One region of the Fructilactobacillus sanfranciscensis genome, then DNA from elsewhere that is predicted to be linked to it. Evidence: riboswitches for the same ligand, from Rfam matches in the RefSeq annotation. Region 1 holds a riboswitch; the other holds the start of a gene.
The links. A riboswitch is a leader RNA that binds a small molecule or an ion and turns the genes downstream of it on or off. The one in region 1 is predicted to bind lysine.
Positions count from the first base shown of each region.

Region 2: another riboswitch for lysine. It lies ahead of PY770_RS06050 (amino acid permease); the one in region 1 lies ahead of lysA (diaminopimelate decarboxylase).

Region 1 is NZ_CP118925.1:47,994-63,251, forward strand. Features, by position in the region: gene PY770_RS00190 (cation:dicarboxylate symporter family transporter) at 1-127, shown strand, start outside; gene PY770_RS00195 (bifunctional metallophosphatase/5'-nucleotidase) at 162-1,715, opposite strand; gene PY770_RS00200 (MFS transporter) at 1,699-2,988, opposite strand; gene PY770_RS00205 (DUF536 domain-containing protein) at 3,567-3,887, opposite strand; gene PY770_RS00210 (L,D-transpeptidase) at 4,123-4,740, opposite strand; gene PY770_RS00215 (NADPH-dependent FMN reductase) at 4,823-5,422, opposite strand; gene dapF (diaminopimelate epimerase) at 5,481-6,455, opposite strand; gene PY770_RS00225 (aspartate kinase) at 6,470-7,840, opposite strand; lysine riboswitch at 8,022-8,194, shown strand; gene lysA (diaminopimelate decarboxylase) at 8,299-9,597, shown strand; gene dapD (2,3,4,5-tetrahydropyridine-2,6-dicarboxylate N-acetyltransferase) at 9,610-10,317, shown strand; gene PY770_RS00240 (N-acetyldiaminopimelate deacetylase) at 10,323-11,486, shown strand; gene dapA (4-hydroxy-tetrahydrodipicolinate synthase) at 11,490-12,374, shown strand; gene dapB (4-hydroxy-tetrahydrodipicolinate reductase) at 12,367-13,143, shown strand; gene PY770_RS00255 (aspartate-semialdehyde dehydrogenase) at 13,162-14,241, shown strand; gene PY770_RS00260 (acyltransferase family protein) at 14,384-15,258, shown strand, end outside.
Region 2 is NZ_CP118925.1:1,146,284-1,161,541, reverse strand. Features, by position in the region: gene PY770_RS06060 (SEC10/PgrA surface exclusion domain-containing protein) at 1-2,196, shown strand, start outside; gene PY770_RS06055 (cysteine hydrolase family protein) at 2,251-2,808, opposite strand; lysine riboswitch at 2,914-3,086, shown strand; gene PY770_RS06050 (amino acid permease) at 3,185-4,645, shown strand; gene PY770_RS06045 (deoxynucleoside kinase) at 4,727-5,365, shown strand; gene serS (serine--tRNA ligase) at 5,624-6,913, shown strand; gene PY770_RS06035 (hypothetical protein) at 7,140-7,271, shown strand; gene phnC (phosphonate ABC transporter ATP-binding protein) at 7,447-8,208, shown strand; gene phnE (phosphonate ABC transporter, permease protein PhnE) at 8,208-8,993, shown strand; gene phnE (phosphonate ABC transporter, permease protein PhnE) at 8,993-9,784, shown strand; gene PY770_RS06015 (Xaa-Pro dipeptidyl-peptidase) at 9,828-12,167, opposite strand; gene PY770_RS06010 (aminotransferase class I/II-fold pyridoxal phosphate-dependent enzyme) at 12,275-13,438, shown strand; gene PY770_RS06005 (L-lactate dehydrogenase) at 13,496-14,458, opposite strand; tRNA gene PY770_RS06000 (tRNA-Val) at 14,670-14,742, shown strand; tRNA gene PY770_RS05995 (tRNA-Lys) at 14,745-14,817, shown strand; tRNA gene PY770_RS05990 (tRNA-Leu) at 14,847-14,929, shown strand; tRNA gene PY770_RS05985 (tRNA-Thr) at 14,940-15,013, shown strand; tRNA gene PY770_RS05980 (tRNA-Gly) at 15,018-15,089, shown strand; tRNA gene PY770_RS05975 (tRNA-Leu) at 15,113-15,198, shown strand; tRNA gene PY770_RS05970 (tRNA-Arg) at 15,207-15,258, shown strand, end outside.

The DNA of each region.
Region 1 (15,258 bases):
TAGAACGGTTGTAAACGTTGTTGGTAATTCACTTGCCACAGTGGTAATTGGAACATCTGAACATGAATTTAATCATGATAAAGCCGCTGCTTATGTAAAAGAGCTTAAATCTAAAAAAACTGCATAATAAAAATGAGTTAGCTGATTTCTCAGCTAGCTCATTATTTTTTTATAGTTAAATTATTTGGTTGAATAGCTTGATAGGGGTCATGATGCTTAAGGTATTCAATCGTTAAGTTTTGAATGCTATCGCTAGTTTGTTTAACTAGTTTATCACTACCAAACATCGAATACTCACCACCACCAATTCCACGATAATTATTCATTGCTACTAACAAACTTTGATCATCTGTAACTGGTTTATCATGATAAATTAGTTTCGTAACTCGATGACCAACTGGCTTCGTTAAATCAAATTCGTAGTCAATCCCACTATAAAAATCATAATTGAACATTTGCAATTTAGGCTTCGTGAATTCTGTACTGATGCCAATTTCACCATTTTGCAATGTAAAGAAACTAGCACAACGTTCTAAGGCAGCTTTTAAATCTTTTCCAGTTACTTTTTCTAAGAATGCTAGATTGGGATAAGGATAATTATTAATGATTTCTCGCATAGAAACATTGCGACCGTAGCCATCTAAATCATCGTTAAAGAGGGCTGTACTAGCAATGTCTGCACCTAAGGCATCCATTTGGACCTGATTGATTAATTCTAAATAAGGATGACCATGCAAGCGCGCTTCCATCGGACTAGTAATCCGCATATCTGCACCAGTAACGGTTCCCATTGGTTGATCAAGCCAGTCTTGTACCGTTTCTTCCAATTCTGGGTTAGGCATTAAATCAGGGTCAATTTTAATGGGAGCTGTGTCAATTAATTGACTCTCACTAGATATGACATGATTATCGTTATCAAGTTGAAGCGTAATTTCACCAACATTGGTTCCATGTAGACCTGGTTGAGTTAGTGGGACACCGTTGATTTTAGTAGCTAATTCTCGATGTTGGTGTCCGGTAACAAGTGCGTCAATTCCGGGAACTTCGTTTAATAAACGAGCCCCTTCATTTTCTACAGTATATTTTTCCGTTGGCTCACCAGTCTCTGGATCAGCCTCAATGCCACCATGATAGCTAACAATGACCACGTCAGCTTGTTTACGTAGTTCAGGGACTAATTGTTTAGCAATTGGCAAAATGGAGTTAAACGTTAAACCAGGGATGTTTTTCGCGAGTTCCCAATTCGGAATAAAAGCAGTGGTTAACCCAAGAATTGCAATTTTAATCCCATTTTTTTCAATAATTTGATAAGGTTGGTCAGCAATGCCAGCAGCGATGGCACCATCAATATTGGCCGCTAAAATTGGATAATTTCGGTCTGCTTCACTATTTTTAATGTAATTAAAGCCATAGTTAAACTCATGGTTACCTAATATTCCAGCATCGTACCCAATTTTTCGAGTAATCAAACTCAAGAAAGATTGATGATCAGAATGATCGGCTAAATAACTAGTTAGTGGTGATCCTTGAATCAAGTCACCATTTTCAATGGCCACGACAGTTTCATCGTCTTTAGCATTTTCTTTCGTTTGTTTAATGTAACTTCCAGCTTTTAATAAACCTAATTCAGTTCGATTATCCCGACTACTAAAATCAGTTGGATAAACAAAACCATGGACATCACTGGTTGATAAAATTTTAATTGTCTTCGACATAACGTGGGTGATCCTTCTTCAATTGTTTAATTGACATCATAACGACAAAACTGATTAAGTAACAGATACTCATAAAGATTACCACAGTTGTAACCGTGGATACATCCATAATGTATCCAACTAGTACGGGAGAGAAAGTTCCAATTGTTTTGGCAACTGACATAATCGTGTTGTTAGCAGTTGCTCGATTCTTACTAGGATAAAGGTTGCTGACAATTGCACCATAACCACTGTACATTCCGTCTGTTAAGAAACCAACAATTGCACCAGCAATCACGAATTCAATTGGGTTAGTTGCCATAATTAAGAAGAAAACGGAGATAGCCGATCCAACTAAGAAAATCCCGAAAGCTATCCGACTCCCATATTTATCTTGAAGGTAACCAAAAACTGACATTCCTAATGCCATTCCGACGATTGTGAATACCATCCAAAGAGATGATTTAGCAACGTCAACATGCATTCGTTCTTGTGCAATCGTTGGAAGCCAGTTCATTACAGTACCATAACCAGCAATGTGAATTAAGAACATGATCACAATTCTGATTGATAAGAAGGCTTCGGCAGGTGTAGCAAATAATGACCAAACGTCACCTAATTTAACTTTTTTATCTTTTTTATCTTCAATTTTATTATCGTTAAAAGTCTTACTTTCAGGAAGTCTGAAACGGATGTAAGCAGCTAAAATAACTGGAATAATTCCAATAAAGAAGAGGAGATGCCAGTCAGGAAGAACAACGGCAGCTAGTAATGAGGCAATAATTGCTCCAACTTGGCCAGCGACTCCTGCAGTTGCTGAAATTCGTCCCATGTATTTCTTTTGGAAAGCTTCACTAAGCATGGTTAAAGCAATTCCATACTCACCACTAGTTCCTAGTCCAATAATGATTCGGAAAATTAGAAGAAGAGTAAATGAATTAGTGAAACCCATTCCGGCAGTTCCAAATGCATAAATAAAGATTGACCAACTAAGCGTTCTAACTCGACCAAATTTGTCGGCTAAAATACCGAATCCAATTCCACCAACTAATGAACCAACAGCGGTAATGGCTGGAATTAAACCACCTTGTGCTTTTGAAATATGTAATGTTGCAATGATTGATGCTAACGCCAATCCCATAAAAGCAGCGTCCATTCTTTCAAGGATGAAACTCAATCCGGTTGAAAGTGAAACACCTTTTTGGTACTTCGTAAACTTCGAAAAATGCATGAAAACTACCTCCAAATAAAAAAGTGATTTTATAATGGCCTGGTTCAGGTCACACAAAATCACTCTGAATAAAAGTATATTATTATACAATCATCTGGGTAAAGCTTGTGGTTTCTCTGAACCAGTTAAAGCCAATTTCTTTAAAGTTTATAATAACACTCTCAGTAATAATTTCAATCTTTGTTTAGTTTTAATTTTAATTAGCTTAGCAATGGTATTGGTCGATTGGAAAAAATTATCATAAATTAGGTTCGTCGTAGTTGGCGAACTTTTTTATTGCCTTAAATTAATGAAAAATAAAAAAGAGTACCCGTTAAGAGGGTACCCTTAAATTTTTTAGTCGTGGTCAAACGACTAATTCCGTTGTCTCCTATAAGAGGTAAACAACATGGAAATCTCACTAAGGTAATTATAAATGATTAAGTTAAATGATACAATAATTTAGTAACTTAAAACGCCCAGTCAGCGTTTAATGGTTACAACTCCTGTCGAAAGGAGGTACAACGTCATGGAAATCTCACTGATTTGCATAGCTATTAATCGTTGTTGCGATTTGTAGCCAACGAAAGTAGAACAAAAGGCACCCATTTGGGTGTCTTTTGCTTTATTATGCTTTTTGATAATTTACAAAAATTGTATGTTTAGTGCTTATCAAATAATCTACCCCAGAACCCTACCTGTTCTTTATGAACTTGTGTGGGTTCTTTTGTTTTATCAACTTCCCTATTATCAGAATTTAAATATCCACCAAGTTCATTGACCTTTTCTTTTAATTGTCGATTCTCTTGGGTAGTTATCAATGATAGCTGTTGCTGCTGATCTAATGCTTTATTTAGTTCTGCAATTTGTTGATCTTTAACCCTTAATTGTTCAGCTAAAATGTCAAGCATTTGCTTATTGACAACATTGTCGTTTTTATCTTGACGTTTTTGGTAATTTTCTTTGTCAAAGCTTTCCAGCACTTTAAGTCCTTCAGAATTAATCTCAAATCTGTTCCAACTCTAGTGATTTAGATATCTTTGAATCATATATATATATTTAATTATATTTGGACTGTTTGCTTATTTTTAATTCATCAGCAGTTTTTCTACTTTATTGATTGTTAATTAGCATACAAAAAAGGCGTTATCAGAAGTATATTCCGCAAGGAAACATCAGCTGATAACGTCATTATCGAGTTCTTTTTGTTAATCAATATTATTTACTAAATGGTTCAATCACAACTTTGGTTCCCACTTTGTCAGGTTGTGAGAAAGTGTTGTAGAAGTAAACGTTATCAGGCAAACTCATTTGGACACAACCGTGTGAATTAGGGTGACCAAGGCGACCTTGACGACTCATAATTGGTTGGTTATCTTGGTTCATTACGACTGAGTGGAAGAGATAAACTCCGTGATCTTTAAAACTTACGAAGTTTCGTGCGCCTTCAGCAACGTCAGGTTTAGCGTTGTAGAACCACGTTCCGTGTTCTGGTTCAATTGCAAATATTCCAACTGGAGTAGCAGTTTCTTTTGTACGTTTTCCAGTTGAACAAAGGAATTGTTCAACTAATTTGTTATTTTTATAAATATTCACCGTTTGGTGCTTTTGATTAACCACAATTTTTAAATCTTTAGCAGGAACGTTAGTTAAATCAACGTATTTCTTAGCGGTTGGTTTCTTCCAATCGACCACTTTTTTGCCATTCAACTTAGTATAACTAGGATTTAGTAAATTAGTTTTTTGATTAGCAGAAGTCGTCCCTGTTAAAAAGAATAACGAAGCGACGATGCTTAAACAAACAACTAGTAAAGCTAATTTTACTTTTTTCATCATGTAAATCCTTTTTTTTCTTGTTCTATTTGCAACTATTAATAATAGTTTAACACACCAAAAATAACTCTGTGATTTAGCAGAGTTATTTTAGTAATTCAGAATAATGTGAAATATTTTTAATGATTTGTGCAATTCGGTTACGATAATAAACTTGTTCAGATTCTGCCAATTCTGGAATAAAGTTACCGTCTTCAGCAAATACTTTTTGAATGTTAGCAAGTTGTAAATTATGGTTCAAAGTAATCATATTGAGAACTTGGAAAACGGGTAATAAAGCCATCATACCTAATAATCCGCCAACTTTTCCCATTGAGTAGCTAATGACTTGAACTGGTTTGCCGTCCATACCCTTTGCTAAATAATCCAAGGCTGTTTTTAAAGCACCTGGAATGGAGTAGTCATATTCAGGAGCTAAGATTAAAACTCCGTCCGCATCAGAAACATCGTTGACCCATTGCTTGGCATTTTCTGGCAAGTTGTTGGGGTATTCAGGGGTTGCTAATGGAGGTATTGGTTGATTATAAGGTTTCAATTGATAATCTCCAACCTTGATAAAGGTTAATTGAATCCCATTTTCGGCTTCCAATTCAAGCCGATTGTTTTTTAAATAAGTAAATAAGCGATTTCCCATAGAAGGTTCTCGCACGCTACCTAAGATTACGTTAATTTTAGTCATCATCATGCCATCCTTTAATTAATATACTATTAGTATACCACTTTCTTTTAGTAAGTTGTTTAAATTAGTTTAAACTTTTAATCCATTCTTGATAATGGGCTTCTTCATCAGTTGGTTGGTAAGTTCCTGCGGCAAAATGATGGTCAAATAAATCTTTTGCATCAATTGTGAAAGTACCTAGTTCAGTAGCGTTTGCAATTAATTGAAGCTGTAAATCATTCCCCGTTTTTTGGACATGAACCTTAACCATGCCACCAGGATTGTAAACCGTAATAATACGATCAAAATCACCTTCATAATGGTTTAAAGCGTAGGCTAAACTAGTCGAAGTCATTCCAGTTCCACAGGCATTTGTGAATCCCACACCACGTTCAAAAGTGCGCACGAAGAGGGTATCAGGAGCTAGGATGTTAGCAAAGTTAACGTTTACTCCGTCAGTAAAATACGGATTTTCTCCGTTCAAATAAGTTCCCAATCTTTTTAATTTATCGGTTTTTAAAACTGCATCCGACACAAAACTAATTAAATGAGGATTCGGTAATGCAATTGCTGTAAAACTTAAGCGATCATCTAATTGCGGTAACATTTGGTCGTGAATTTCGTCGGTCCCTAGTTTTTCAAAGGGAAAATCGTTGTGGTCAAACCGGACTGGTGAAATTTGGACTCCATAAGCAGGGACTTGGTCCGCTAAATCGGCTTCTTTTTCCACGTCTAAATCGGCATCTTGCGTTTCCACTTTAAACTTGGTTTTGCCAAATTTTTCGGCTAAATAACGGGTGACGGTTCGCAAGCCATTTCCACACATTGACGCTAAACTTCCATCAGCATTAACCACTGTCATTTTCCCTAAACAATCTTGATGGTCAGAATCTTGAACGACTAAAATCCCGTCGATATTGTTTAAATCGGGATTATCACCGGCCTTCATCGATACTGCTAATTTAGAAATTTCTGCAAAAGTTGGTTGTTGTTCAAATTGAGTTAAGTCAAAGAGAAAAAAGGTGTTTTCGGATCCATGGACCTTAAGTAATTTTGTCATAAATGTAGACCTTTCTAATCGATAATTCGATTATTATCAAAGAAGTGTTGATACACTAATTTTACCGCTTGTTCGGCATCAGATTCATTAGTTCCTAACATAATTGCAATTTTGGAAGCCCCTTGGTTAATCATGTGAATTTTAATTTCGTGATCACTAAGTGGACGGATAATATCTTCAATGGTGTGGGGACTTTTTTGCATTCCCTCTCCCACAATCATAATGATGGCATAATCGTTAATCCATTCCAATTGATCAGGATTCAAGACCTCTTGAATTTCAGCACACATTTGTTCGATTAGTTCAGGTGTAAATTGACGTTTATCAAAAATGATAGTTAAATCATCAATCCCGGAAGGCATGTGTTCGTAAGAAATATTGTATTTATATAAAATTTGCAATAATTTTAGGGTAAAACCAGTTTCTTTATTTAACAAGTAACGATGTAAGTAGAGAGCTGCAAATCGTTTTGAACTAGCAACCCCAGTTACTAAACCAGTTGGCTTGAAAGTTCTTTCGGGCACAATCATCGTTCCTGGTAAGTCGGGATGATTAGTATTGCGAACGTTGATAGGAATTTGAGCTTCAATTGCAGGTAAAATTGCTTCATCATGAAAAACAGAGAATCCGGCGTATGATAATTCTCGCATTTCACGATACGTCATGACTTTAATGCTTTTTGGGTTTTGAACCATTCGTGGATCCACCGAATAAATGGCATCTACATCAGTAAAGTTTTCGTAGACATCAGCGTCTAGCCCTTTAGCCACAATCGATCCAGTAATGTCAGAACCACCACGGGAAAAAGTTGCAATTTGACCTGTTTCAGTAAAACCAAAAAAACCAGGAAAAACTAAGTGTTGCTCGGGATTACGAAATTGCGCTAAGTTAGCATAGGTAGCATCTAAAACATGAGCATCTTGCGCATTATCGCTCACTAAAAAGCCCACTTCTTTTGGATCCATAAACTGGGTTGGCATACCAATTTTATTTAATACAGCGGTCAATAGGAAGGCGTTTAGATACTCACCTTGCGCCTTAAATCCGGCCATTAAAAATTCATCATCAGAGTAGGTTTGCAATGGTAAGGATTGAATTGTAGTTGCAATTCTTTCCATGACATTTTCAGGTAACTGAAAGTGGTCAGCAATTGCTTGATAACGTTTAATAATTTCTGTTTGCGTATTTTCAAAAGGTTCGTGATTAAGGAATTGATTTGCATATTTGATTAAGAGATCAGTTACTTTTATGTCGCCTTTAAAACGAGTTCCAGGAGCTGAGACGACAACTGCTTTTCGTTCGGGATCACTTTTAATAATTTTAATAATTTGTTCAAAATGGTCTGCATCAGCTAAGGAGCTACCACCAAATTTTACAACTTTCATTTAATTCACCTCGTAAATTTGTTATTCAGAAATTATCACTATTTTAACAACTCGGCAACCTTTGGGGGAATAAAATACGACAATTATCTTGCTTAGTATATAGAAATAAAGAAATTTACGAATGATTCATTAAATCTGGGAAAAGTATTGACGAAAGTAACTGAATTCGTTATGCTTTAATAAATCAAATAGAGGTCGCAAATAATAAGATTAGTTTGGGGAGTTACCATTAGACGATGAAACAAGCGAAAGGGTTATTTGCCGAAGCACTAAGTTAAATGGAACTTAGCAAGCTGGGACATAGTTGAATAAGCTATGGACTGTCGGAATTATTTCCGGGGAGCTATATATAATCGATTCTGAAAATGTTTTAAAAGAGTCTATTTTTGCGGAGCTTTCGTGAAATAGACTCTTTTTTGTTTTTAAATTCGATTTAATAAAAACTGGAGGATCCATAAATGTTGGATAGCAATGAAGTTCAAGATAATCAATTAATGATTGGTGGCATCCTGGCTACTGATTTAGCAGCTCAATATGGGACAGCCTTACAGGTTTATGACATTAGTAAAGTTAGAAGTCAGATTCATGCATTCCAACGTGTTTTTAGGGAAAATGACATTGACTACGCGGTTAGTTATGCCAGCAAAGCCTTTGCTTGTATTGCCATGTACCAAGTTTTAGCACAGGAAAATGCTCATGCGGATGTCGTTTCTGGTGGTGAACTTTATACTGCTATTAAAGCTGGTTTCCCAATGGATCACATTAGTTTTCACGGAAATAACAAGTCTCGTGAAGAACTTGAAATGGCCGTTGACAATCATGTTGGGGTAATCATTTTAGATAATTTCTATGAAATTCAATTATTGAGTGAAGTTTTAGCTACAAAAAACGAAACGATTGATGTTATGTTACGAGTTTCGCCAGCTGTATCCGCTCATACTCATGAATTTATCCAAACCGGTCAACAAGATAGTAAATTTGGTTTTGATATCTTAACTGGCCAAGCTGATGAAGTTTTACAACAAGTTTTAAAGGAACCTAACATGAACTTAGTGGGAGTCCATTCTCATATTGGTTCGCAAATCTTTGAAACGGATGGTTTTAAGATTGAAACCGAAAAATTAGTTAAGTTAATGCAACACTGGAATGATGATTTTGGCTACATGCCTTCAATCATCAACGTTGGTGGGGGATTCGGAATTAAGTATACAGATGCTGATCATCCCATTCGTCCAGAAGATTTTGTGCAACAAATTTTAACCACTTTACGTCACGAAACGGAAAGTCGCAATTTACCACTTCCTGCTGTGTGGATTGAACCAGGTCGTTCAATTGCTGGGCCAGCAGGAACCACTCTTTACACCGCTGGATCAAGTAAGGATATTCCTGAAATCAGAAAGTACGTTGCTGTTGATGGAGGAATGGGTGATAACATCCGTCCCGCTTTATACGGCGCTTATTACGATGCTGTGGTGGCAAACGATGTCCATGATGACAACGTTGAATTAGTAACCATCGCTGGAAAATACTGTGAATCGGGAGATATTTTGATTAAAGATATCGAACTTCCTGTTTTACATCCTGGTGACGTAATCGCCGTGCTTGCTACTGGTGCTTACGGTTATTCAATGGCTTCCAATTATAATCTCAACCCCCGTCCAGCAGTAGTATTTGTGGAAAATGGTAAATCACAAATTGCAATTGAACGAGAAACTTACGCTGACCTAATTCATTTAGACAAAAAATTAGATATTTAAGAGGAGAAAAACATGACTGAACTAAACGCTCACGAAATTATTCAATACATCTCAAATGCCAAAAAGAAAACTCCCGTTAAAGTTTACTTAAAGGGTGACTTAGCAAAAATTGATTTTCCTGATACCATTAAGACTTTCATCAATGGCAACACTGGAGTGATTTTTGGGGACTGGGCCGCAGTTGAAACCATCTTAACTAATCATGCTGACCAAATCGAAGCTTCTGAAATTGAAAGTGATGGCAGAAACTCAGCTGTTCCATTATTGAACACCAAAAATATTGATGCCCGAATTGAACCAGGTGCTGTAATTCGTGACCAAGTTAAAATTGGGAAAGATGCCGTGATTATGATGGGAGCTTTAATCAACATCGGTGCTGAAATTGGTGAAGCATCAATGATTGATATGGGTGCCGTGCTTGGTGGTCGTGCCTTAGTTGGAAAGCACTGTCATATTGGTGCTGGTGCCGTTTTAGCTGGAGTAATTGAACCAGCTAGTGCCGAACCAGTTCGAATTGACGATGATGTATTAGTTGGTGCAAATGCCGTTGTGATTGAAGGAGTTCATGTTGGTAAAGGGGCAGTCGTTGCTGCTGGTGCGGTCGTTACCAAAGACGTTGAACCTTACACAGTCGTTGCTGGGATGCCTGCTAAAAAAATCAAAGACGTAAACCAACAAACTATTGATAAGACTAAATTAGAAGACGATTTAAGAGGTTAGACAATATGGTAGAGCTTGATCAAGATTTACGTAAAATTTATCAAGACTTACATCAAATTCCCGAATTAGCTTTACACGAATTTGAAACTCATGACTATTTAATGAAACAAATCAAACAATTTACTGCTGATACTGATTTTACTGAAATCAAAGTACCAGAAGAATTATCAACTGCGATTCTAGTGTTATTCCACGGTTCTAGTCCCAAACGCACGATTGGTTATCGAACCGACATTGATGCACTCCCTACTAATGAAGAAACGGGATTAAGTTTTGCATCGCAACATCCTGGGAAGATGCACGCCTGTGGGCACGACATCCATATGACAGTGGCATTAGGCACGTTACGTTATTTTGCCAAACATCAACCACAAGACAACCTCTTGTTTTTCTTCCAACCAGCCGAAGAAAGTGAAAATGGAGGGAAATTAGCCTACGAAGATGGCGTCTTTACTGATCAATGGCGTCCGGATGAATTTTATGGATTACACGATAATCCGCAACTGGATGCTGGCACGATTGGTTGTCGGATGGGGACCTTATTTGCTGGAACCACGGAAGTTGACGTTGATTTCACTGGAGTACAAGGCCATGCTGCATATCCGCAATTCGCTAACGATATGATTGTGGCTGCTAGTCAATTTATTAATCAAGTACAAACGATTGTTTCGCGAAGTGTCGATCCGATTGAAGGAGGCGTCATTACCTTTGGTCAGTTTGAAGCGGGAACAATTCGCAATGTGATTTCGGGTTCTGCTCATTTAAAGGGCACGATTCGGGGCTTAACCCAAACCATGATTGAACACATTGATGAACGGTTACAAGAGGTCACCAATGGAATTGCAACTAGCTACGGATGTAAAGTTGATTTGAAATTAAATCAAGGTGGCTATTTACCCGTTGAAAACAATCCGAAACTAACCGCTGATTTCATCAATTATATGGAAGAAAATTTCGAAGTTACTTATCAAGAAACTGAACCGGCAATGACTGGAGAAGACTTTGGTTATTTATTATCTAAAATTCCGGGAACCATGTTTTGGTTAGGAATTGGTGATCCAGATCATCAACTTCATTCCAGTCAATTAGTGCCAGATACTAAAGCCATTCAACCTGGGATTTCTGCCATTACTGGATTTTTAACTCATCGAATGAACGAAAAGGAGTAATTCATGTTTAATAATGCTGATATTATCACTGCACTTGTCACTCCATTTGATTGCCATGATCAAATTAATTTTACTGCTTTAGCAGAATTAACTGATCGTTTGTTGCAAGAAGGTGGCACTGGTTTCTTAATTGGGGGAACCACTGGAGAAACTCCAACGTTATCTCATGCTGAAAAAATTGAACTTTACCAAAAGTTTGTTGAAATTGTTGCTGGTCGTGCTCCCATCATTGCGGGAACGGGAAATAATAGTACGCAAGGTACAATCGATTTCACCCAAGAAGTGGCTCAAATTTCGGGAATTGATGCTGCTTTAGTAGTCGTTCCTTACTACAACAAACCCAACCAAATTGGGATGAAAGCCCACTTCAAAGCCGTGGCCGATGCTTCTGATTTGCCAATTATTATGTACAATATTCCAGGTAGAACTGGAGTAACGATGGATGTTGATACGATTATCGAATTGAGTCACTATCCTAATATTATCGGAGTAAAACAATGTGGTTCAATGGAAGACTTTGAACGAATTGTGGAAAATACACCGGATGATTTCCTTACATATACTGGTGAAGATCCTCAAGCTTTATTTGCCAAAACAGTGGGTGGACAAGGAGTTATTTCAGTGGCTTCCCACCTTTACATGCCAGATTTGCGCCGGATGTACCAATTAATGAATAATGATATTCAATTAGCTGGACAAATTCAACGTGAATTAACCCCTAAGATGCAAGCATTATTCATGTTCCCATCACCTTCACCTGTAAAATTCTTATTGAATCATGACTGGTTAAACGTTGGTGGGTCTCGTTTACCAATTGTTGATTTAAATGAAAAGCAACAAAATGAATTATTAGTAGCTGTAGGCGAAAAGGAGACGGAAAATGACTAAAGTTTTAGTTTCTGGATTTAGAGGTTCAATGGGAACCCAAGCTTGTAAGATGATTGAAACTGATCCTGAATTAGAATTAGTGGCCGTATACAGTCCTAATTTGAAAACAACGGATGCGGCTGACTACGGTTTGCCAACTGACTGTAAAGTGTTTAACCAATTAGCTGACATTCAAACGGATGCTGATGTCTGGGTTGATTTTTCGACTCCAACTGGCGCCTTTGAAAATGCTAAATTTGCGTTAGATCACAACATGGTACCCGTGATTGGAACGAGTGGAATGACCGAAGCCCAAGTTGCGGAACTAGAAAAGCTTGCCGAACAAACGAATACCAAAGGTTTAATTGTGCCTAACTTTGGTTTATCAGCAGTGCTTTTAATGCAATTTGCTAAACAAGCGGCGAAGTATTTCCCTGATGCCGAAATTATCGAAATGCACCATGCTGATAAAAAGGATGCACCTTCGGGAACTGCGATTAATACTGCTAAAATGATTGTGGCCGGTCGTGAATCTAAAGGAACTGAATATCCTACGGTTGAAACACTTCCGGGAGCACGTGGTGCCGATTATGAAGGCGTTCACATTCATGCCGTTCGGTTACCTGGCTATGTGGCTCATGAAGAAGTACTTTTTGGTGGTCAAGGTGAAGCCTTAACCATTCGCCAAGATTCTTTTGATCGTGCTTCATTTATGCATGGGTTAAACATTGCCATTAAAAACATTCAAAAACTTAATGGATTTGAAATTGGATTAGAAAACGTTTTATAAAAAAGAGGATAACTAACTATGAGAGAGTATAATGTTGCAATTTTAGGTGCTACTGGTGCCGTCGGAACGCGAATGATTGACCAATTGGAAAAATCATCAATTCCCGTTAAAAATGTTAAGTTTTTAGCTTCCAGCCGTTCAGCTGGTAAAGTTCTACAATTCAAAGGACAAGATGTGGTAGTTGAAGAAACCACTCCCGAAGTTTTTGATGATGTCGACATCGTGTTGGCTTCTGCTGGTGGAGCAGCTTCAAAAAAATTCTTACCAGAAGCTGTGAAACGTGGTGCCGTTGCGGTTGATAATACCAGTGCGTTCCGGATGGATCCTGAAGTTCCCTTGGTTGTTCCTGAAGTTAACGAACAAGCAATTTACGATCACAAGGGAATTATTGCCAATCCTAATTGTTCAACCATCCAAATGGTAGTTGCTTTACAACCAATTAAGGAAGTTGCTGGTTTGAAACAAGTAATCGTTTCTACATATCAAGCAGGTTCAGGTGCTGGTCAAATGGCTATTAAAGAACTTGATAATGAAGCACAACAACATCTTGATGGTAAACCAATGACTGCTGAAATTTTCCCAGTCAAAGGGGAAAAGAAACATTATCCTTTAGCTTTTAACCTTCTTCCTCAGATCGATGTTTTCGAAGAAGATGGTTCTACTCATGAAGAATGGAAAATGGTTCATGAAACTAAGAAGATTATGTCAGGTGATATGAACTCTGATGAAATCAAAGTTAACGCAACCTGTGTTCGAGTTCCTGTTGTGATTGGTCATGGAGAATCAGTGTTCTTTGAAGTTGAAGATCCAAGTAAATTAGATACTAAAAAAGTCCAGGAATTAATCAAAAATGGTAAAGGATTAGTCCTTCAAGATGATCCCGCTAACCAAATTTATCCTCAACCAATTGATGCTGAAGGTCATACTGAAACCTTTGTTGGTCGAGTAAGAGAAGATCCTGAAAATCCTGGTAGTTACAACATGTGGGTCGTAGCAGATAACTTGTTAAAAGGTGCCGCTGCTAACACAGTTCAAATTGCCGAAAAATTAGTTGAACATGATTTAGTTCATGTCCCTGATGAATATTATGGAAAATAAGTTTTAATTTGATGTAAATCCTAGTCCAACAGCTGTTTAGACGGCTGTTAGACTGGGATTTTTGTTTTAAAAATTGTAAGTATAAGTATATAATCAAGCTTAGAGAAAAATTAAATTAAATTATGGGAATGTAGTGCAGATTATGGAAAATAACAAAGTTAAACATCGTTTTATTACTGGATTTACCGGTCTTAGAGCGCTTGCAGTAATTGGCGTGATTTTATATCATTTCAATCCACAATTATTCAGTGGGGGTTATTTAGGCGTTCCCATTTTTCTAACATTATCTGGGTACTTAGTTACTGATCATTTAATTGGTGAATATCAGCAAACGAATACTTTTGATTATGGTAATTTTTGGTATAAACGAATTAAAAAGTTGTATCCGACGTTAATTATGATGTTGTTTGCAACGGCTGCCTACATTACCTTTTTCCAAAGAAATCTGTTAGCTAATTTATGGCAAAGCATTGTAACTAATTTAACTTATACATATAACTGGTACGAAATTTTAAATGGGCAATCTTATTTTCAAAATTTTGCTGGATCACAGTCACCTTTTACGCATTTGTGGACGTTGGCAGTTGAAGGGCAATTCTATTTAATTTGGCCCTTGATTGTGATGTTAATTTTGCGATTCTTTAATAAAGGTCGACAAAAGAGTGAAGCACTTAATCAAAAACAAGTTTTATATGTTGCGTTAGGCTTATCACTGTTTTCTATCATTGAAATGGCTTTGTTATATCAACACGGAGTTGATCCTAGTCGGGTTTATTATGGAACTGATACGCGGATGTTTTCAATTTTATTGGGAGCAGCACTTGCTGTGATTTGGCCTAGTAATCGAATTATGCATCATGCCGGTAAAGAACAAAATGTGTTTTTTAACGTTATTGGAGGAATTGGCCTATTTTTAATGGCTATTTTAGTCTTTACAGTTGGGGCTCAATCAACTTTTCTTTATCGTGGTGGGATGGTTCTCTTTTCTTTAGCAACCGTGTTAACTATGTGGGCAGT
Region 2 (15,258 bases), 260 kb from region 1:
GCACAAACTGATGTTGATAACCAAACACCCGTTGCCAATGAAGCTCAAGCTAAGGCAGATAACACGCAAACTGCTGAAAAAGCAGCACAAGCAACTGCAGATACTGCCGATGCTAACTTGGCACAAGTAACTCAAACTGAAAAATCAGCCCAGGCAGCAGTTGACAATAACCAGGCTGACCAAAACAAGGCCAATACTACAATCAGTGATGACCAAAATCAAATTAGCACCGCCAAAAGTCAAGTTGTTGCGGACAAAGCTAAACAAGCTGATAATGCACAAAAAATTGATGACTTAACTAACACGGCTAAAAATGATCAAGCCCAAATCGGTAAAGCAACTGATGAATTGAATTCTTCTAAGCAAACTCAAGCTAAAGCACAAACCGATTATAATAACGCACTAAATCAAAACAATGCTGACAAGTCAGCCGTTCAAGCTGATCAAAACGCCATGAATAATGATTCCGCTCAAAGTACCATTAAATTGCCAGATACTTCTGTTTGGAACGAAGCTAAACCAACTACGCAACAAGGATGGGACGAAAGAACTAAAAAACTCAAACAATGGGATAGCCAAGGTAGTGCATTAAATGAAAATGGATTTGTATTAAATCCAAAAGACTTAATCAATATTGATGTTAATAACTTGACGTCTGAACAAAAATTAGAAATTGATGATTTTTATGGAAATCTAATCAATCAAATTCGTCAACAAGATGGAATGCATCAAGTAGTAGTTGGTGGGCAATCGATGGACAAGTTTGCGGACGAAGTTGCTGCTAACTACGATAAAGACAGCTGGGATATCATGGGAAACAAGGCTGGAGCTGGACATGATGTTTCAGCAATTACCGCAGCCGCAAAGACCGTTGGACTTACAGACAGTCAAGGAAACATTTATGAAGATCTAAGTGCTGGTTACTTAGGTATGGTTTCAAACCCAGGTACTTTAGCTGGATACAAAGAAGCAATTTATGATACTGTAGTTTCAATGTTATTTAAAGATGCATCAGCACATTATGGACATACCATTTCATTATTGGGAGTTAGTGATTGGAAATACGGTTTTACTGATGCAGCGATAAGTATTGATCATATGGGGCAAATTCACTTACTTGGGGCTGATTTATCTAACATTAAGAGTGATTATAACCGGGATACTAAGACTGGATACATGGGTCACACCTCAAACGTAGTTGATCCAGCAAAGTGGTCAAGTGTCGGTTCACATACTCCTGTTTTCGGTAATAACCCTGAATTAGCTAAGCAACTCGCTGCTGATCAAGCTAAAGAAGCACAAAGCGCTCAATTAGTAAATACTACTCAATCAGCACTTAACTCAGCCAACCAGGATGTTGCAACTAAGCAAGCTAAACTTGATAGTTTAAACCTTGCTAATGTGCAACAACAAATCAATGATTTACAAAACGAAAACGATTCATTAGCAAACGATATTAACTTAAACAATAGCAAAGTTGCTTCATTAGAAACAGATATTCAAAACGCTCAAAATAAACTTGCTCAATTACAAGCTCAAGCACCAAAACTTGTATCTGACTTAAACGACGCAAAATCAGCTGTCATTGCTGCTCAAACTGTTGCCGACCAAGCAAATAAAGCCTTAGCAACAGTCAAAGCGAATAACCAAAGCGCTCAAGCTGATGCTAAAGCTCAAGCCGATAAATTAGCCGCATATCAAGCTGTCTTATCACAATATCAAAATGCTGATAAGAACTTACAAACTGCTAAAGACGCCCAAGTTAAAGCAGAACAAGCACTTAAAGACTTACAAGCTAGCCAAGCAACCGCTCACGAAACACTTGAAACTGCTCAAGCAAACCTTGACCAGGCTAACCAAGTTCTAAAAAACGCCTTAGCTAAACAAGCTGTCGATGATGCCGAAAAAGCAGCTCAAGCTGAAAAAGACAAACAAGCAACTCAATTACCAAATTCTAATATGGGTCACAACGGTGAGGTTACTTCAGATCAAACAATTGGTCATAACGGAACTGTTACAACTGGTAGTCCTCTAACAAGCACTTCAACTGACAAAGCAAAAAGTGCATCTGTAGCAGAAACACTTCCACAAACTGGAACTTCTGCAAGTAACTCATTCATGGTTCTTATCGGAATGTTATTATTATCACTTGTTTCAATTTTGGGCTTAGGTAAATTAAACAAAAAACGCAACTAAATTGTAACAACGACAAAAATAAAAAAGTTCTCCTTTTGTGGAGAACTTTTTTACTTATTTAACAATTTCAGCACCAAAGGCTGTTTTCATATGATTTAAAGCGAAAGCTTGATTAGCATCTGTAAAACTAGCTACGGCATTTTCGTGGATAATCACATGATAGCCTAAGTTATAAGCACTAATGGCAGTATGCAAAACACAAATATCACTGGATACTCCCACTAAATGAAGTGTTTTAACATTTCGTTCACGGAGCCGTAAATCTAAATCAATGCCGACAAACGAACTGTAACGCGTTTTGTCCATTAACCAGACGTTTTCGTTTTTCTGATGTTCTTGATACCAAGGTTTTAATTCACCAAACAATTCACGTCCCCAAGTGTTACGTTGATTGTGTGAGGGAAACAATTTGGTTTCAGGATGATATTGGTCGCCCTTGCGATGGACATCTGTCGGTAAAATCACGAATTGATCTGCCGCATAAAACTGGTTGGCTAACTCCAAAATTTTAGGTTCACATGCTTGAGCTGGTTTACCAAGAGTTAGGGCCCCATCGTCTGCAACAAAATCATTAGTATAATCAATAATTAAAAGTGCTTCTTTATCAGACATCATAATCCCCCTTGACTAGTCATCTAGTTAGGTTGATCATACGCTCTTTTAAATAAGGTTGCATTTAGTTTAATAAAATCTTATACTGTGGATACACAAATAAAATATCTAAGAAGAGGAGCGACTATTATCAGTAGTTCTGTGAAGACTAACCAGGTCAGTGAAACAGAACGAAAGGAATCGTCGCCGAAATTAAATGAGTGGTAACCATTTGATTGGGGCTTGATTTAATAAATCAAGCACTGTCGCATTGAGAAATGCGGAGCGCTTTGCAGACTAATGAACGATTGTTTAATTAGGCTCTTCTGGATTAATTTTCAGAAGAGTCTTTTCTATTAGTTTGATGCACTTTCTTGTCTATAGGAGGAGTTTAGTAATGGCTGAAAAGCAAGCAAAAGTTAAGCGTGGCTTAAAGTCACGACATGTTTCAATGATTGCCTTGGGTGGTTGTATTGGAACTGGATTATTTGTTGCCAGTGGGGCAGCAATTCACAATGCAGGACCTGGTGGAGCATTAGTAGCTTACATTTTGATGGGAATCATGGTTTACTTCTTGATGACCAGTTTAGGAGAAATGGCTACTAACTTACCAATTTCTGGATCATTTTCTACATATTCTACTAAGTACGTTGATCCTGCGTTAGGATTTGCGATGGGGTGGAATTACTGGTTTAACTGGGCAATCACTGTGGCGGTTGATATCTCAACTGTTTCATTAGTAATGGCTTTCTGGTTACCCCATGTTCATGCCTGGATTTGGAGTGCAATTGCTTTAGTAATCATTTTCTGCATTAATATTTTGGCTGTTTCAGCGTTTGGGGAAACTGAATTCTGGATGTCATTAATTAAAGTAGTTACGATTTTTGCTTTCCTAGCTGTTGGAGTTTTAACCATCTTTGGAATCATGGGTGGTCATGCTACTGGATTAAGTAACTTTACTTATAAAGCAGCTCCATTTGTGAACGGAATTCCTGGAATTCTAAGTGTCTTCGTGGTTGCAGGGTTCTCTTTCCAAGGGACTGAGTTGGTTGGGATTACAGCTGGTGAAGCTGATGACCCACATCATAGTGTACCTAAAGCTATTCATGAAGTTTTTTGGCGGATTATCTTGTTCTACGTCCTTGCTATTTTCGTAATTGCAGCCGTAATTCCTTATACCAGTCATGATTTGCTAGGTTCATCAGCAACTGATATCGCAATTAGTCCCTTTACCATTGTCTTCAAACGAGCTGGTTTAGCTGCTGCAGCTAGTGTGATGAATGCTGTTATTTTAACATCAGTTATTTCATCTGCTAACTCAGGAATGTATGCCTCAACTAGAATGCTTTATGCAATGGCTGACGAAGGATATGCACCAAAAGTTTTTGGTAAGCTAAGTAAAAGCGGGATTCCCGTTCTTTCTTTACTTGCAACTACTTTAATTGCCTTATTAACCTTCTTAACTAGTTTTGTTGGTCCGCAAATTTATCTTTGGTTAGTTGCTGCTTCAGGATTAACTGGATTTATTGCTTGGTTTGGGATTGCTTTATCTCATTATCGGTTTAGAAAAGCATTTGTTTTACAAGGACACAAGGTTAGCGAATTGAAATATCACGCAACTTGGTTCCCACTTGGACCAATTCTTTGTTTAATTCTTTGTATCATTGTAATTTGTGGCCAAGATGTAGGTGCTTTTGCGAACGGTGACTGGTTCCAAATTGCGGTTACTTATATCAGTGTGCCATTAGTAGTAATCCTTTACGTTGGGTGCAAAATTGTTAAGAAAACTCATATTATTCCGCTTGATAAAATCGATGTTAGCCCAGCTAAAATCGATGGCGAATCAGAAGAAAAATAAATTATTCAAATTAAAATAATCATAAAAATGGTACAATTAGTTTTGCTAGTTGGACCATTTTTTATTAGGGGAGATAATCAAATGATTGTTTTATCAGGAACTATTGGAGCAGGAAAAACATCTTTAACCACCTTATTAGCAGGACATCTAAATGCTCCTGCTTTTTATGAGTCAGTGGACGATAATGAAATTTTGCCATTGTTTTATAAGGATCCTAAAAAATATGCCTTTTTATTACAAATTTATTTTCTAAATAAACGTTTAGATAGCATTAAAGAAGCTAACATCGATAAATATAGTGTTATGGATCGTTCCATTTTTGAAGATTCATTACTTTTCCATTTAAATGCCGATTTAGGTCGTTCAACTGAAACAGAAGTTGATATTTATGATTCTTTGCTACAGAATATGATGGAACCAATTCCTGGAAGTGATTTTCAAAAGAATCCTGATTTATTAATTTACATCAAGGTGTCCTTTGAAACCATGTTGCAAAGAATTAAACGGCGGGGCCGTTCTTTTGAACAAATTGAAAATGATGATAGCCTTTACGATTATTATCGAGAATTAAATCAACGTTACACTAAGTGGTACGCAGATTATGATTTATCACCTAAGATGATGATTGATGGTGACCGCTATGATTTCATGAATGATGATACAGCTCGTGAACAGGTTTTAGCTGATGTTGACCAAAAATTAAAAAAAGTATTGGGATAATTTAGCTTTATATTGTATAATTGAGAAAAATAAAACGAATGCATACCTATAAGTAGATATACAGAGAGATAACGGGGCTGAGAGTTATCATCGAAATTTCCAGTATGCGAAGAGGGCAGTTAATCCTGCACGGCGATTCCGTTACTAATCAATAATTAAGGGCCTATCTCATGATAGGAACTTGGGTGGTACCGCGAAAAAGCAAAGACCTTCGTCCCAATTGACGAGGGTCTTTTTATATACAAGGAGGAAAAAGTTATGCTAGATATGAAAATGATTCGACAAAATGCTGAATGGTTCAAACAAAAAATGGCTGATCGTGGAGTTGATGGTGCAAGCGTTGATCATTTAATGGAATTAGACCAAAAACGGCGTGATTTAATTGTGAAGAGTGAAGCACTTAAAGCTGAAAGAAATGAAGTTTCAGAAGAAATTTCACAACTTAAACGCAATAAAGAGAATGCTGATGCACAAATTAAGCGTATGCGTGAAGTTGGAGCCGAAATCAAACAACTTGATGCTGATTTAGAAACTACTAAGGCTGAACAAGATAACTTGGAAGCCCATCTTCCTAATATCCCTAATGATAAAGTTCCTGTTAGTTTAACTGAAGAAGGTTCAGTTGAACTTCGCAAAGTCGGAACTCCACGTAAGTTTGATTTTGAACCAAAGCCTCATTGGGAAATTGGAGAAAAACTTGATATTTTAGATTTCAAACGCAGTGCAAAAGTTGCTGGAAGTCGTTTTGTCTACTATATTGGTGCTGGATCAATGCTTGAAAGAGCCGTTTATAACTTCTATTTAGATGAAAATGATAAGGCCGGTTATACTGAAATTTTGCCACCTTACATGGTTAACTCGGCTTCAATGTTTGGAACTGGTCAATTCCCTAAATTTAAAGAAAATAAAGCTGGTTTTGAAATTGCAGATAGTGATTTAACGATGATTCCAACTGCCGAAGTACCTTTGGTTAACTTTTATCGTGATGAAGTAATTCCTGCTGAAAAACTTCCCGTTAAGTTTACAGCTTTAACTCCAGCCTTTCGTTCTGAAGCTGGTAGTGCCGGACGTGATACCAAGGGATTAATTCGTCTTCACCAATTTAATAAGGTTGAAATGGTTCAATTTACGAAACCAGAACAATCATGGGATGCTCTAGAAAATATTACTGCTCAAGCTGAATCGTCATTAAAGAAGCTGGGAATTCCTTATCACGTAATTACTTTAACTAGTAGCGATATGAGTTTTACAGCTGCGATGACTCATGATATTGAAGTTTGGATGCCATCACAACACTGTTATCGTGAAATTTCAAGTTGTTCTAACACCACTGATTTTCAAGCTCGTCGTTCTCACATTCAATATCGTGACGAAAATGGTAAGTTGCAATATGTCCACACCTTAAATGGTTCTGGGCTTGCAGTTGGTAGAACTGTGGCTGCAATTTTGGAAAACTTCCAAAATGAAGATGGTACAGTTAATATTCCAGAAGTCCTACAACCATACATGCACGGTAAAACTAAGATTACTAAACAAGATTTATTTTAACTAAACGAAAGAGGTAGCTCATTGAGGTACCTCTTTTATTATGTGAATGTTTACGCTTTAATGTTCGCGTTTTAGCGACCTAACTATTTGTATGTACTTTTATTTTATAAAATCGATATTTTTTTTTGCAAATTACAAAACATTTGCATTTTTGACTTGATAATGTTCATTTTTAACGGTAAAATCTTAAATAATAACTAAATTAAGTACCCAGAGGAGAATGGATATGAAGTTTGGAAAAGTTGTAAAAACCGTGGCAGTAGCCTCAGCAATGCTTGTAATGGCAGTTGGATTAACTGCTTGTGGTAAAAAAAGTGCCGATACTGGCAACTATCAACCTAAAAAAATTAGTTGTTGAATTTAAGCCTGCATCAAATGCCGGATCTGCAGATTCACAAGTGAAACCTTTGGAAAAGTTGCTTACTAAGCAACTCCACATTCCAGTAAAAGTTGTAATGCAAACTGGTGGTAATTCATTAGAGAGCATTTAAAAGAAGCAAAAAATATCGACAAATAGTTAGGGGATAAAATCGTTGGAAAACCAAATAGTTTTAGAGTTTAAACACGTTAATAAAACTTATCAAAGTGGAGTAAAAGGATTAGAAGATATTAATTTTAAAGTTAATCGTGGTGAATTTGTGGCTGTGGTTGGGTTATCAGGTGCTGGTAAAAGTACGATGCTTAACTCAATTAACAAAATGATTGATATTACAGACGGTGAAGTTTTGGTAGATGGCGTTGATATTAGTAAATTAAAGGGGAAAGCCCTTCGTCAAATGCGTCGTAAAATTGGAATGATTTTCCAAAACTTTAACCTAGTTGAAAGAACTACTGTTCAAAAAAATGTTTTAGCTGGTCGTTCAGGTTATTACCCAACCTGGAAAACGATGTTAGGTCTTTACAGCAAAGCAGATAAACAAAAAGCTGTGGAAGAACTTGATAAAGTTAACATGGTTAAAAAATTATATCGTCGTGCCGATGAATTATCTGGTGGACAAAAGCAACGAGTTGCAATTGCAAGAACTCTAATGCAAGATCCAACTTTGGTTCTTGCTGATGAACCGGTTGCTTCACTAGATCCTAAAACTAGTAAAGGGGTAATGGATGACCTTTACCATTTGAAAAAGTACGAAAACATTACCGTTTTGGTTAACATTCACTCTGTTGAATTAGCATTGCAGTATGCTGATCGAATTATCGGATTACGAGATGGTAAATTAGTTTATAACAAGCCAATTACAGAGGCTAATGAAGCTGACTTGAAACAAATTTACGAAAATGGGGTGGAACAATAATGAACGTCCCTAAACAAGATTTCGTGCAGCGATTCCATATCATTGGAATTTCGATTGCCGTAATTATGTTAGTTTTGATTTACTTCTCATCATTGGTTACTGGAGTTGACTTCGATACTTTCATGACTAACATCGATCAATTTGGTGTGATTTTGGGACAAATGAAAGATCCTGACTGGTCATATCTAGCAAAAATGAAAGACCCATTGTTACAAACGGTGCAGATGGCAATTTTGGGAACTACATTTGGGACTGCTTTGGCAATTCCATTCTCTATACTTGCTGCTCGTAATATTGTAAAGAATAGAATTGGTCGAGGAATTATTCGAATTATTCTTTCTTTAATTAGAACATTACCAAATCTGTTGTTAGCCGCTTTATTCGTGGCTATCTTTGGGATTGGACCAATGACTGGTGTGATTACTTTAGCGCTCTTTTCATTCGGGATGGTTTCAAAATTATTCTACGAAGTAATTGAAACAATTGATATGGGACCGGTTCGTGCTATCCGTGCTACTGGTGCCTCAATGGCTCAAACGGTACGAATTGCTGTAATGCCTCAAGTTGCCGGTCAATTTATGAGTGATTTCTTATATACGCTTGAAATTAACGTGCGTTCATCAACCGTACTTGGTTATTTGGGAGCCGGAGGAATTGGACTTTACTTACAACAAACTTTGGATCAATATGACTATCCAAGAACGGCAGTCATTATTATTTCAATTTTCGTTGTAGTACTTGTAATTGACACTATCAGTAATTATCTAAGGAAGCGACTACAATAATGAATTTAAAAAAATCAAAATTTGAACGTGTAAAGTGGATTATTGCAGCAGTTGTGATTATTGCATTGTATGTGTGGTCATTTTCAGGAATACCCCTTACCAAAATTCAAGGTTCTGCCGGGCAAGTTAGTGTTTCGATTTTTAATGGAATAATTCATCCTGACTGGGCATATGTATATAACGGTAGCGGAGAAGATATGGTTTCTGAGTTAGTAATTACTTTAGCAATTGCTTTCTTAGGAACAATTATTTCAGCTGTTTTATCAGTTCCGTTTGCGTTTTTTGCTGCACAAACTAAGAATTCAATGTTTCATCCTCGATCAACCATTGGTAAATTTTTGTTAACTGCAATTCGGGCATTTCCTGAAGTTGTGTTGGCAATTATGTTCATCAAAGCAGTTGGCCCTGGTTCTTTTGCTGGAGTTTTAGCAATTGGTGTTCATTCTGTTGGAATGTTAGGTAAATTGTTTTCTGAAGCAATTGAAGAAATGGACCGGAGTGCGGAAGTCGCAATTGAAGCTGATGGTGGAACAAAGTGGCAAATTTTTAGAATTGCCACGATGCCTCAGATTTTACCTGAACTAGTTTCTTATACTTTATATCGTTTTGAAATTTCAGTTCGTTCTGCATCAATTCTTGGTTTAGTTGGTGCCGGAGGAATTGGTACACCAATGATGTTTGCTTTACAAACACGGGATTGGTCAAAAACGGGAATTATTTTATTAGGAATTGTAGCAATGGTATTAGCAATTGATTCACTTTCAACTTACTTACGTCGTAAATTAATCTAATTTAAATGCAAAATAAAAAGAATCCGCGATTGTGGATTCTTTTTTAGTTGAATGGAATTGCTAAAGTTGCTTCTGAAATGACTCCATAAGAGATTTGTTGATTATTCCGATTAGTCATTTCGTAATCAGTTGAGTAAAGCACCACAGCTAATTTTCGGTCTTTAGGAAGCCGATAAAAAGTAGGTTGGAACTTTAACTCGACGTTATAGAAATGATTTGGTTCAATTGGTTCGTTAATTGCAGGACTAGTTCGATTTTGAAGATTAAGATGAACCTCAGAAATTAGTTTAAATGGGGTTGCTTTCTTATTCAAAGTAAATTCACGTAAGTCATCGGAATACCAACGATAACCTAGAGGAACCCCATGACGAGCTAAAATGGTTGGGTTTTCATTGAGCCGTTTTGCATCACCATAATCTAAAAGAGCTGCACTTAACATTCCTAGATTAGTGTCACTAGCAACTTGAATTTGTAATTTAACTTCACCATTGATGGTAATTTCTTTATCAAATTCGGCAGTGGCAACCACTCGATTATCTTGAAGCATTTTATCTTTGATATTAAAGATTTGATGCCGCCATTCTTGAGGATTTTTACTATATTGTAAAAAGTTTGCTTGAGGAACATCATTTTTGAATATTTCTCGATCAAATTGAACCTTTTTGTGCGTTGTTGAATTATTTGGCCAATTACTTTCCTTGTACCAAGTATCTGGCTGTACGTTATCTTGGACAATTAAGTTAGGTAGGATTGTTTCAGCGTGATTATCAATTTCGTATAATTCATGCGAGAGCCAAAGATTGACGATGTCGGAAAAATCAAAGGAAGGAAAGGCGTTGATGTAAACGTGTTGTCCTTGATGAAAAATTAGTTTTTTCTGGATTGGTAGATCTTGAATTCCCTGCCAAAGTTCATATGGGTTACGAAGCTTAACATTCCAATCATTAAGCCCGTGAACTAACATTACGTCAGCTTTAATGTTTTTCATTTGGTTTCGGTAATTACGATCATTCCAAAATTGATTATAGCTCCCAGTTACACGATCTTGATCAGCTTCCATTTGTTTTAGATATTTATCAAATGTTGGGCGAATTTTGAAATTATCACCAGCACGTAAGCTCCGCGAGAAAGTTTCTCCCGCTAAAACATCTGCATCTTCCCCTTGAAAACCACCAGGGGCAACAACGAGTCCGTTTTCCCTGTAATAATCATACCAAGATGAAATTGCAGCTTCAGCAATGATTGTTTTTAATCCGCTCACACCAGTTGTGGCTGCCGCAATTGCTAAAGTGCCAAGATATGAACGTCCTGTCATAGCGACATTCCCGTTACACCAATCTGCTTTGATTTCAATCCCATCTGTCCGATTGGTAAAGGCAATTCGATCACCATGTAACCACTCAATCACAGCAATTGTACTGGCAGTTTGTTGCGGATCACCACAGGTTTGTAAACCATCAGAATCAATCGTTCCAATCCCTGCTACATAAACACTGGCAAATCCACGAACTAACAGATAGTCGTTTAGTGTATAACCTGGTTTTGGTTGATGAGTTTCAGTGGCTTGACCAGTTGAATCAGTAGTTTTTTGCTTAGTTCCGTGTTTTAAGGGTTGTGGTTCAGTGAGTTTTATTTCACCAGCTACTTTTTCGGTTAAGTCTTGGTTAACATTGTGCGTTAATTGTTCGCCTAAAGTATCATTAACCCCCTGGTCATAAGGAGAGGCTGTATATGCAACGGGAACTTTAACGTCAGTTTTGGGACGTGTAATTTCAACTTTTAGAAGATCATTTTTGCCATCAAAGTCAGAATCAAAATCAGTTTGTACATAAACAGTTTCATATTTAAAATCTTTAGCTAAAAAGGTAGCTTGAGCTTTACCATTAAAAAAGAGTGGTTGATTAGGCACAAACTCAGATTTTGTGAAATAACCCTTCGCAGCGATACTATCAAGTAAAGTTAGGTCATTTTTACCATGGGTGTTCAATAAGTCGTACCAGGCTTCAATTAATTGATTGGTTGCATCAATAGTTTCATGATGAAATAAATTTAATTTGATAACAGATTCAAGTGGTTGATCAATCTTGAAATCAACGGTTGGTTGAAAACCTAAAAGTTGTAAAGCAACTAAATAAAATACTTCAGCTGAAAGAGGTGTTTCAGTTGAAAAAAAGTCGCCTAATCTTTCCTGATTAGTTGCTAAAAGTTGGTTTAGTTTTTCCTGAAAATTGGATGAACTAGTGGGATTGATTTGGATTTGTTTGAGTAGTTCATAAAAGAGTTTTTTTGCATCAGTTTGTTCTGTTTTAAAACCAACCAATTGTAGCTCTTTCTTTATAGTAGATAAATCTGGATGTGATTGGGCAAATTGATTAATTTTCATAAAAAGCTCCTTTTATTTTTAAATTGTCTTTATTTTATACACATTTGTTCACAATCTGGCACTAAGATAATATTATAATGCTATTTTAAATGGAGAAAAGATAAATAATGCATAAAAATTTAAAAGATAAAATTAAACCAGATGTTTTAAGAACCCAGCTTTCAAATATCTATGGATTTAGCGAAAAAATCAGTAAAATTCCTGATTTAGTTAAGCTTACACTAGGTGAACCTGATTTTGCTACTCCAAAGCACGTTAAACAAGCTGCAATTGCTGCAATCGATGATGATGAAAGTCATTATACTGCTACTTGGGGAAGAATTGAAACCCGAAAAGCTGCAGCCGATTTCTTAAAAAACAAATATGATGTCGATTATGATCCAGAAACCCAATTGGTAATTACTAATGGGGTTACGGAAGCGATGTATGATACTTTGGCAACTTTCATTGAAGAAGGCGACGAAGTGTTGGTACCGACACCGACTTTTTCTGTTTACTATTCGTTAATTGATTTAAATGGCGGGAAGCTAATTCAAATTAATACCCAACCGGATGATTTTTTATTAACACCAGAGCGTTTGCAAAAGGCAATTGCTGAACATCCGAATGCTAAAATGATTATTTTAAATTTTCCTTCTAATCCCACGGGTCGCACATATTCAGCAAGTGAAATTCAAATGATTGCAGAAATTTTAGCAAAAACTGATTTAATCGTAGTTAGTGACGAAATTTATTCAGAATTAACTTATGGACAAAAACATACCTCAATTGCTAGATTTATTCCTGATCAAACGATCTTATTTAATGGATTATCAAAATCCCATGCGATGACTGGTTGGCGAATTGGAATTTTTGCAGGGCCAGCTAATCTAGTTGAACAAATTGCTAAAGTGCACGAATTAGTCACAACTTCAGTGATGACAGCGGCTCAGGTTGCTGCTGAAGAAGCGTTTGCTAACGGACAAGATGATGCTTTGCCAATGGTAAAGCAATACATCAAACGACGTGATTATTTACATGAAGGTTTAGAAAAATTAGGATTTAAAAATGAACTCCCAGAAGGAGCATTTTATATTTTTGCCAAAATACCTGCTGATTTAAACCAGAACAGTTATGACTTTTGTATTGAAGTAGCTGAAAAGGCAAAAGTAGGAATGATTCCAGGATCAAGTTTTGGTGCTGGAGGAGAAGGATATGTCCGTTTAAGCTATGCAACTAGTTTAGACAACATAAAAGAAGCCTTAAATCGATTACAAAAATATTTAGACTAAACAAAAAGAACGAATCGAAAGATTCGTTCTTTTTATTATTTAGTTTAGAAGTAATTTTTATTCTAAACCAGTAGCTTTCATACCATTGTGTGCAGTTTCTTGTAATGTCTTAGCTGAAGCAGCCATTTTAGCTTTTTCTTCATCACTAAGTGGGATTTCAATAACATTTGCAATTCCACTGGCATTAACAACAGCAGGTGTACCAATGTAAATATCGTTTAAACCATATTCACCGTTCATTGGGGCACCAACTGGGAGTACTGCGTTTTCGTTACGTAAGATGGCACGAGAGATTCTCATTAAAGCAGTACCAACACCGTAGAAAGTAGCACCTTTCTTGTTGATGATTGTGTATGCTTTGTTACGAGTTTCGTCTTCAAGTTTAAGTAAATCATCTTTAGTAACGTTACGATCTGCAGCGTACTTAAGTAATGGAACATTACCAATTGTAGCTTCATCAAGGTCGGCAAATTCTGAATCACCGTGTTCACCTAAAATGTAAGCATCTACACTAGCTGGGTCAAGGTTGAATTGTTTTGCAATTGCAACACGGAAACGACCAGTATCAAGTGAAGTACCTGAACCAATAACTTTTTCTTTAGGAAAACCAGATAATTTTTGAGTTGCATAAGTTAAAATATCAACTGGGTTAGCAGCAACTAAGAAAATTCCGTTGAATCCTGAGTCAACAACTGGCTTAACAATTGTTGATAAGATTTTAAGGTTTTTGTTAACTAAGTCTAAACGAGTTTCACCTGGTTTTTGAGGTGCACCAGCAGTGATAACGACTAGGTCAGCATCTTTACAATCTGAGTATTCACCAGAGTAAATGTTCTTTGGTGAAGTAAATGGAGTAGCATCTTCAAGATCAAGAGCATCTCCAGTAGTTCTGTTTTTATCAATATCGATGATTACGAATTCTTCGGCAATACCTTGTTGAACCATGGCGAATGCATATGAAGAACCAACGGCACCGTCACCAACTAAAACAACTTTTTGATGTTTTTCAGCCATAATAATCTTCCTTTCAAAATCCTATAGTTAATTATGTTTCAATATTATTGTACCATTTTTTAGAAGCGACTTCCTAATAATAGGAAGCACAAGCAATGGTAAATAAAAAATGAAAAAAGATAATAAAAAGGGTTGACGACCTCCAATTTCGATGATATTATTTAATAGTTGTCAAAACGAGTTTTGACTTATCCAGTAGACAACATTTATTCTTAATGGAAGATTAGCTCAGCTGGGAGAGCATCTGCCTTACAAGCAGGAGGTCACAGGTTCGATCCCTGTATCTTCCATTGAGCCGTTAGCTCAGCCGGTAGAGCATCTGACTTTTAATCAGAGGGTCGGCAGTTCGAACCTGCCACGGCTCATTTGTTTCATATAGTAAAAATAATATCATGCGGGCATGGCGGAATTGGCAGACGCGCTAGATTTAGGTTCTAGTATCTTCGTGATGTGGGGGTTCGAATCCCTTTGCCCGCATATTATTTTTGCCGACTTAGCTCAGTTGGCTAGAGCGCGTCACTAGTAATGATGAGGTCGGAGGTTCGAGTCCTCTAGTCGGCATTATGCGGAAGTAGTTCAGTGGTAGAACGCCAGCTTGCCATGCTGGAGGTCGCGGGTTCGAATCCCGTCTTCCGCTTTTTTCTATATTAATAGGAATTCGCCGGGGTGGCGGAATTGGCAGACGCACAGGACTTAAAATCCTGCGGTCAGTAATGACCGTACCGGTTCGATCCCGGTCCTCGGCATTTATTATGCACCTATAGCGCAATTGGATAGAGTGTCTGACTACGAATCAGAAGGTTGCA